DNA from 2 places in the Tolumonas auensis DSM 9187 genome. Region 2 is predicted to be linked to the other one. Evidence: riboswitches for the same ligand, from Rfam matches in the RefSeq annotation. Region 2 holds a riboswitch; the other holds the start of a gene.

Region 1 (4,423 bases), 920 kb from region 2:
AGCTTGCCGAGCGGTTGCTGCCAGTGATTGAACAGGTGCCGGGCGGTTGCTTCTTCCTATGTACCAGCTATAACAGTGTCAATCAGATCGCACAGGTATTGCGCGATAAGCTGGATCGTACTGTGCTGGTGCAGGGGGATGATAACAAGCAGCGGATTCTGGCCGATTTTGTCGCCGACGGACATGCGGTGCTGGTAGCAACGTCATCCTTCTGGGAAGGGGTGGATGTCCGGGGGGCGGCATTGTCCTGTGTCATCATTGATAAGCTGCCATTCACCTCGCCGGATGAACCATTACTGAAAGCCCGCATGGAAGATTGCCGCATGCAGGGCGGCGATCCATTCCAGCAGTTACAATTGCCGGAAGCAGTAATTGTTCTGAAACAAGGAGTAGGGCGCCTGATCCGTGATTATCAGGATCGTGGTATCCTGATCCTCTGTGACCCGCGTCTGGTCAATAAACCGTATGGGGCGGCGTTTTTGAAAAGTTTACCGCCTATTCCGCGTTGCCGGGATATAACCCGTTTAACTGAATTCTGGAAATTGCCGGTCAGTGCACCGGTTATTACACAAGAAGAGCCAATAAGAGAGATTGAAGCGAATGAAAATTCTGGCGATTGATACAGCCACTGAAGGCTGTTCCGCAGCCTTATTATGGAACGATGCTGTATTAACCCGGGAGCAGGTGGCTCCGCAGGCTCATACCCGTTTGATTCTGCCGATGGTAAGTGAATTACTGGCTGAAGCCGGAGCCTCTTTATCCGGACTGGATGCCATTGCATTTGGCCGTGGGCCGGGCTCTTTTACCGGTGTCCGTATCGGTATCGGCGCGGCTCAGGGGCTGGCGTATGGTGCCGGTGTACCGCTGATTGGCGTTTCCACGTTACAGATGCTGGCACAGGGTGCATACCGCCGTCAGCAGGCTGAGAAAGCCGTTGCTGCGATAGATGCCAGAATGAATGAGATCTATATCGGTGCCTTTTTGCTGCGTGATGGTCTGATGCAATCCGTTGTCGATGAAGCCGTGATCCTGCCGGAACAGGCAGGCGAATATCTGAGCCAGTTTGAAGCTCAGCTAGCGAATGGCGTCGCAGTAGGCACTGGGTTTACCAGCTATACTGAACTGGCTGCTCAGTTAGGTTTGCAGCCTGCTGATAATGCACAGGAAGTAAACCTGCCATGGGCGCAGGACATGCTGCCGCAGGCGGTTGCCGCGTTCCGTGCCGGCGATTATTGCGAACCGGCGCTGGCATCACCGGTTTATCTGCGTGACAAGGTGACCTGGAAAAAACTGCCGGGTCGTGAGTAACTAGTGATCACTCTTTAAGCTGAGAACTGAATATGAAGTGGATTGCGTGCTTTCTTGCCCTGTTTCTGACCGCCTGCGCTAATAACAAGACCGGTTACTATGCCGATGATTCTGTGTTGATCCGTCAGCAGTTTGCTCAGATGGCACAACTGAATAATCCGCAGGGCTGGCAGGTAAAATGGAGCGGCGTTATCGCGCAAACCCGCAATCTGGCCTCGGGAACAGAGGTCGAGGTTGTTTATCTGCCGCTGGCTTATAACGGCATACCGCAGCAGGCAGAACAATCCCCCGGTCGTTTTATCGCGGTGTTTCCGCAACTGCTTGATCCGGTTTTATATGCCAAAGGCCGCAGCATAACGGTATCCGGTGCAACAGCACTTTCACGGGAAGGCAAAATTGGCGACATGCCTTACCGTTTTGCCGTGCTGAATGCGACGCAACATAAGCTCTGGCCAGTCGTAAAAGAGGTGGAAGTCCGTTATGAAGATCCGCTGTTTGATGACGGCTTTTATTTCCACCATCACCGCACCATAGTCCCTCGCTGAATTGTACCTCGCTGATTATTGATTTTGTGGCAGCGATCATCAATTGTTATCTGATTGTTGCCATTCTCTTCGCATCGTTCCATACTGCCTTTCACTTGTCGGAGTGCCCTAAGGGCTGAGACCGTTTATTCGGGATCCGTTGAACCTGATCAGGCTAGAACCTGCGAAGGGAAACAAGAGTTGCGCTCAGGAAGCAATTCCTCCTCAGATCACTTAAGATCTTTTGCTGCAAAACTCCCACTCAACGCAACTTCCGGCAAGCCATCCGATTTCTATTTAAGGTGAGCTTGCTATGTCGAAAAATTTAACTGCCCGTGAACGTCGTGATTCAGCGAAAGAGTATCTGTCTACGCTGGCAACCCAAACCTTCCCTAATTCAGATCGTGAATATCTGGAAGGCTCCCGTCCTGATATCCGTGTACCAATGCGTCGCATTCACCTTACCCCATCGCTGGTGGGCGGAACCAAGCAGGCGCCTGTCTATGAAGAAAATGCGCCGGTACTGGTTTATGACACTTCAGGTCCTTACGGCGATCCGGATCAGCAGGTTGATGTAACCCAGGGGCTTTTCCCGTTGCGTCAGAACTGGATCCTGGAACGTAACGACACCGAAGATGTGCTGGAACCAAATTCTGCGTTTACCCGTGCGCAGGCTGAACAGCTGCCGCTGGTGCCAAAAATGGCAGTACAGGCACCCATCCGTAAAGCCAAAGCCGGTCACTGTGTGAGCCAGCTGCACTATGCCCGTAAAGGCCTGATCACTCCTGAAATGGAGTACATCGCGGTCCGTGAAAACCAGCGCCGTCTGCAGGAAGGCGAAAAAGGGATCACCGCTGAATTTGTCCGTCAGGAAGTGGCCGAAGGCCGTGCCATTATTCCGGCCAATATCAACCATCCGGAAAGTGAACCGATGATTATCGGCCGTAATTTCCTGGTGAAGATCAACTCCAATATTGGCAACTCATCCATCAGTTCCAGTATTGAAGAAGAAGTAGAAAAGCTGATTTGGTCAACCCGCTGGGGCGCTGATACCGTTATGGATCTGTCCACCGGTCGTCACATTCATGCGACCCGCGAATGGATCCTGCGTAACAGCCCGGTGCCTATCGGTACTGTGCCTATGTATCAGGCGCTGGAAAAAGTAAACGGTATTGCTGAAGACCTGACCTGGGAAGTGATGCGTGACACGCTGATCGAACAGGCAGAACAGGGCGTGGATTACTTCACCATCCATGCCGGTCTGCTGCTGCGTTATGTGCCGATGACGGCCAAACGTGTGACCGGTATTGTGTCCCGTGGTGGTTCTATCATTGCTAAATGGTGTCTGGCGCATCATCAGGAAAACTTCCTCTACACCCATTTCCGTGAGATCTGCGAGATCTGCGCACAGTACGATGTGGCCTTGTCACTGGGAGATGGTCTGCGTCCGGGCTCGATTGCCGATGCCAACGATGAAGCCCAGTTCTCTGAACTGCGTACACTGGGCGAGCTGACTCAGGTAGCGTGGGAATATGATGTTCAGGTGATTATTGAAGGTCCTGGTCATGTACCAATGCACCTAATCAAAGAAAATATGGATGAGCAGCTCAAACACTGCCATGGCGCCCCTTTCTATACCTTAGGCCCGTTAACGACTGATATCGCACCGGGATATGACCATTTCACCTCCGGTATTGGCGCTGCCATGATCGGCTGGTACGGCTGTGCGATGCTTTGCTATGTCACACCGAAAGAACATTTGGGTCTGCCAAATAAAGAAGATGTCAAACAGGGTCTGATTGCCTACAAGATCGCCGCGCATGCCGCTGATCTGGCAAAAGGATATCCGGGCGCGCAGATCCGCGACAATGCGATGTCTAAAGCGCGTTTTGAATTCCGCTGGGAAGATCAGTTCAATCTGGCCCTGGATCCGGATACCGCGCGTGCTTATCACGATGAAGATTTGCCACAGGAATCCGGCAAAGTAGCGCACTTCTGCTCTATGTGTGGTCCTAAATTCTGCTCAATGAAAATCAGCCAGGAAGTACGTCAGTTAGACAGCGACGGTGCTTTCGATGAGATGAAATCGGGAATGCAGCAACAGGCAGCCGCTTTTCGTGAACATGGCGGTGAACTCTATCTGGCAAAAGAGGTGGAGTAATGAACCCGTCTTTTGCTTTTCCGAAGACCGATCACCAATTAGGGCTTTATCCGGTGGTTGATTCGGTCGATTGGATTGCGCGTCTGCTGGAATGGGGCGTCAAAACGCTGCAACTGCGGATCAAGGATCCGCAGGCTGCCGATCTGGAACAACAGATCATGCAAGCCATTGAACTGGGGCGCCGTTATCAGGCGCGCCTGTTTATCAATGATTACTGGCAGTTAGCCATTAAGCATGGTGCCTACGGTGTGCATCTGGGGCAGGAAGATATTCAGATTGCTGATCTGGACGCACTGCGCAATGCCGGTTTACGCCTAGGTATTTCCACGCATGATCCGGTTGAGCTGGCCGAGGCACTGACCATCCGTCCGTCCTATGTTGCACTGGGACATATCTTCCCGACGCAAACCAAAGACATGCCTTCCCAGCC
Region 2 (4,423 bases):
CTGCGTGATTTACCCTTTGATACGGTAAAACTGGATCGTTCGTTTGTCGTGATGCTCGGCGAAGGGGATACTACACTGTCACAAGCGGTCTTTGATATGGCAACCAGCATGCACATGGATCTGATTGCGGAAGGTGTTGAAAATCAGACCGAATATGAAGAGCTGCAAGCGATTGGTTACCGCCAGATGCAGGGCTATATGTTTGCCCGTCCGATGCCTGAAACCGCATTAATTCAGTGGCTGCAGGCGCATGCTGCTGCCTGATAGACAGCAGATCCGGTATTCCACCGGATCTGCCAGGCCGGTTACTGCCACCACTGATAGAAATGGTGCACCGGGCCGATGCCGTGTCCGACATCCAGCTGATCAGCCTGCGCTAATGCACCGGAAAGCCATGTCTTGGCGTGAGATATGGTTTCCGGCCAGTTTTTATAGCGCGGATATAAAGCGGCAATTGCAGAGGACAATGTGCAGCCAGTGCCATGCGTATTCTTGGTCTGAATCCGTGGCGCTGTAAACGGAATTGCCTCTTGTGGTGTGATCAGCCAGTCGGGGCTGTTGCTGCCACTCAGATGACCGCCTTTCATCAGCACCGCCTGACATCCCGCCTTGAGTAAATTGCGTCCCTGTTCCACCATTTCTGTTTCTGTTGTCGCCTCGTCACAGCCGAGCAAGGCGGCCGCTTCCGGCAGATTCGGAGTAACAATACTGGCTTGCGGCAGCAGGTGCCGGCGCAGTGCATCTATCGCAGAGTCAGCCAGCAGACGATGCCCGTTTTTGGACACCATGACCGGATCCAGCACCACACAAGCCGGTCGCCATTCTCGCAGAGCTTCTGCAACTGCGGCAATAATGGCGGTATCTGCCAGCATGCCTATTTTCACTGCATCAACCCGGATATCGCTGAACACCGCCTGACATTGTGCCGTGACAAAGGCTGCCGGTACGGCGTGTACCGCTTGTACGCCTTGTGTATTTTGCGCGGTGAGGGCGGTGATCACACTCATGCCATAAGTGCCGAGTGCGGAAAAAGTTTTCAAATCGGCCTGAATGCCGGCACCGCCACTGCAGTCTGAGCCGGCAATGGTTAAAGTATGGGGGATCATGGTCTGGCCTCGTGAATAAGTTGTCCTAATGTGCGGGTTGCCAGCGCCGGATCTGCTACGGCACAGATCGCGGAGACCACCGCAATCCCGTCTGCTCCGGCCCGGATGATATCGGAAGTTTCGCTGGCGCCGATCCCGCCGATTGCAACCACCGGCTGGTGGATTTGGGTCATCCAGTCACGGAAGGTCGCTAAACCGATAGCAGGATCCGCATCCTGCTTGGTGCCGGTCGGAAATACCGGGCCGATACCTAAATAATCAGCCAGCAGGCAATCATCACCCTGCAGATGGTGCGCTTTGGATATGGAAAGACCCAGAATTTTGTCGGGTCCTAATAACTGACGCGCCATTGCCAGAGGCAGATCGCCTTGTCCCAGGTGTACGCCATCCGCATCACAGGCCAGGGCAATATCGATATGATCATTGATCAGAAACGGCACCCGCGCTTCACGGCTCATCGGCAGGATCTGCTGTGATAATCGCAGCCAGTCACGTTTTTTCCACTGCGGTGCCCGTAACTGGATAACGGTAACACCCGCATCCAGCACTTGCTGTGTCAGCTTGATGGTGGCGTCAAAACCGCCACACATCACCGGGTCCAGCACCAGATAAAGGGATAAATCCAGTTTCATGCCAGTGCCTCGGCGATGGTCACGGCATCCAGCAGATAAAGGTTATCCAGAAACGCCGGTACAAAACTTCCCGGACCTTTTGCTTTCGCTGCGGCACGTTGTCCGGCAATTGCCATAACCGCACACGCACTGGCGACAGCATCTAACCGGTCTTTTTCTTCACACCCGGCGATAAAAGCCGCGACGACGCTGGAAAGCGCACAGCCGGTGCCGGTCACGCGGGTCATCAGCGGGTCACCGGCTTTGATACTGACGACACGCTCACCATCGGTGATGTAATCAATTTCACCTGTGACGGCGACAATGGCACCGCTGCTTTTGGCCAGTACCTGTGCCGCCTCAATGGCCTGATCGCTCTGGTTGGCGCTATCGACACCTTTACCTGCAGCAGCCTGACCCGCCAGCGCCATGATTTCTGAAGCGTTACCACGAATGGCTGCCGGGTGTTGTTGCAGCAGTTCACGGCATAATTCAGTTCTGTAAGGCAAAACACCTGCTGCAACGGGATCCAGCACCCATGGTGTGCCAGCTTGATTCGCCGACTGAACGGCGATGCGGATGGTCGCGGCCTGAGCGGATGTCAGCGTGCCCACATTAACAGAAAGTACAGACGCGATAGCCGCAAAGCTGCCAGCTTCTTCGGGGGCGGTGATCATGGCGGGAGCCGCACCCAGAGCCAGTAATACATTGGCGGTAAAACCGGTCACGACATCGTTGGTGATGACATGGGTGAGGGGTACAGATCGGCGAATTCGTTCGAGATGGGTAGCAACAATCGTTGCGGGCAGAGCTTGCGGCATAAGTCCTCCTTCAAAATGGCAGACAAAATGCGCAGCAAAAGGAGGACGGAGATACCCGTCGTGAACTCCCTACGCTGGCATGATCCAGATCAGGTGCAACGGGTATTTCTCAGCTGCCAGGCAGCACCCCGGTCACGGTTAATCTTCATTCTGGCGGTCAGCCGGTGCGACTGTCAACAGAACTGTCGGACGTATTACTTCTTGCGATTCAGTTTTGCCATCTTGCGCAGCAAATCATCGGCCATGGTTGCCGGATCTTCGACGACACCATCGGCATCCGCTAATGGAAAGACCGCAACCGCAACCCCATCTTCACTCATCCCCTTTACCCAGCGATCCAGCCAGGTTTTCAGTGGAACAGCATAAGGTTCACACGCTGCAAAGTCATTGCCAGCCCAGGCTTTGGCATAATCAGGATGCGGCCAGACAGGAATACATTCCTCATCATCAGTTGATAGTGACACACAGCCCTCATCATCTTTGAGGATCCAAACTTCATTGTGCAGCACAGCCTGCTGTAAAAAATGGTGGTAACGTTGCTCTGCATCCTGAGCCAGGGTGGTTTGAAATTCTTCAGGGGATAGCGGATAGGTCATGATCATTTCTCTGATATTTGAAGTTAAAAATTTAAGGCCTAGGATTTCCAACAACATACCATGTTAAGCTCTTTTGTCTGAATTATGTGTTCAATGCAGGTCAGATGCTGTGCCAAGAGATGTGAAAATGGATATCAATGGAAAAAACAGAGTAGTCAATCTGCTGAGACAGCATTCTCATTCCAGAGTGGAACTCGCAAAAAAAACGGGGCTGGTAAAGTCATCCTTAACCAAAATAACGCAGCAATTGCTGAATGATGGAATTATAGAAGAAATAGATGTTCTCCAGCCCAAATCTCGGCACAGATCAGATGGACGGCCACAGACACTATTACAGTTAAAGCCCCGGGTTAATCACAGCATCTGTTTTTACGTCTCCACAGAAAATATCTGCGGAAATCTGATCGATCAAACCAATACTATTATCGATAACTATCAACAGATCTGGGATTTAACCCGGCCAGAGAGCGCATTATCAGTAGAGTTTTTTGTTGATCTGATAAAAAAAATTTCCATTCGGCTCTGTGAGCAGAATCAGCTTTCACTAACAGAAATTAAAATTATTACTGTCGCCACGCAAGGAAAGCTGGCCCAGGCATCCGGGACAGTATTTTACAGTCAACTATTTAAAGATAAGCATTTTAATCTGACCGCAGCGATTACTGCAGCAACCGGTATTGAAAGCAAAATTTTTAATATCGCTTATTGCTCATCTCATCGCATCCAGCAGCTATATCCGCAGCATGACAGCTTTATTACCGTTCTTCTCGGTTATGGTGTCGGCGTTGGTATTGTCATTGATAAACAGATTATTCTGGGGCCTCAAGGGACTGCACCTGAAATCAGTCACGTTACTTATTCTGAACATGGGCCGCTTTGTTACTGTGGTGCCCGGGGTTGTGCTGAAACCTATCTGACCTATCACGCCATTATTGGCAAGATCAACAAATCGGATCCGCAGAATTTTCCGCGTGACACCATAGCGAAACAGCTTGAGCACATTAATCAGGAATTGAGTCGGCATAACATTTTGTGCGAACAGATTATTCGGGAAGTGGGAAGGGTATTGGGACATGTCTTGAGTCAGTTGATTACTATTTTTAATATCAAGACTGTCATTCTGAACGGTGAAATCAGCGTCTTCTATCCATTACTCAAGGAAGAGATTGACACTTATCTGGCCGGGCACAGTGATTATCGCTATGGTGCGGGATCTACCCATATTCTGCGGGAACCTGATGATAATGTGGCTTTTCAGGGGCTGATTGAACTGACCAACGAATCCTATC

The links. A riboswitch is a leader RNA that binds a small molecule or an ion and turns the genes downstream of it on or off. The one in region 2 is predicted to bind thiamine pyrophosphate.
Region 1: another riboswitch for thiamine pyrophosphate. It lies ahead of thiC (phosphomethylpyrimidine synthase ThiC); the one in region 2 lies ahead of thiM (hydroxyethylthiazole kinase).

What each region holds. Positions count from the first base shown of each region.
Region 1 covers NC_012691.1:1,162,675-1,167,097, forward strand. The annotation lists gene yoaA (DNA repair helicase YoaA) at 1-620, shown strand, start outside; gene tsaB (tRNA (adenosine(37)-N6)-threonylcarbamoyltransferase complex dimerization subunit type 1 TsaB) at 592-1,308, shown strand; gene TOLA_RS05495 (Slp family lipoprotein) at 1,341-1,853, shown strand; TPP riboswitch at 1,943-2,043, shown strand; gene thiC (phosphomethylpyrimidine synthase ThiC) at 2,146-3,993, shown strand; partial or broken gene thiE (thiamine phosphate synthase) at 3,999-4,423, shown strand, end outside.
Region 2 covers NC_012691.1:244,344-248,766, forward strand. The annotation lists gene TOLA_RS16275 (putative bifunctional diguanylate cyclase/phosphodiesterase) at 1-264, shown strand, start outside; gene thiD (bifunctional hydroxymethylpyrimidine kinase/phosphomethylpyrimidine kinase) at 306-1,106, opposite strand; gene thiE (thiamine phosphate synthase) at 1,103-1,738, opposite strand; gene thiM (hydroxyethylthiazole kinase) at 1,735-2,538, opposite strand; TPP riboswitch at 2,587-2,679, opposite strand; gene TOLA_RS01175 (DUF2750 domain-containing protein) at 2,733-3,134, opposite strand; gene TOLA_RS01180 (ROK family protein) at 3,262-4,423, shown strand, end outside.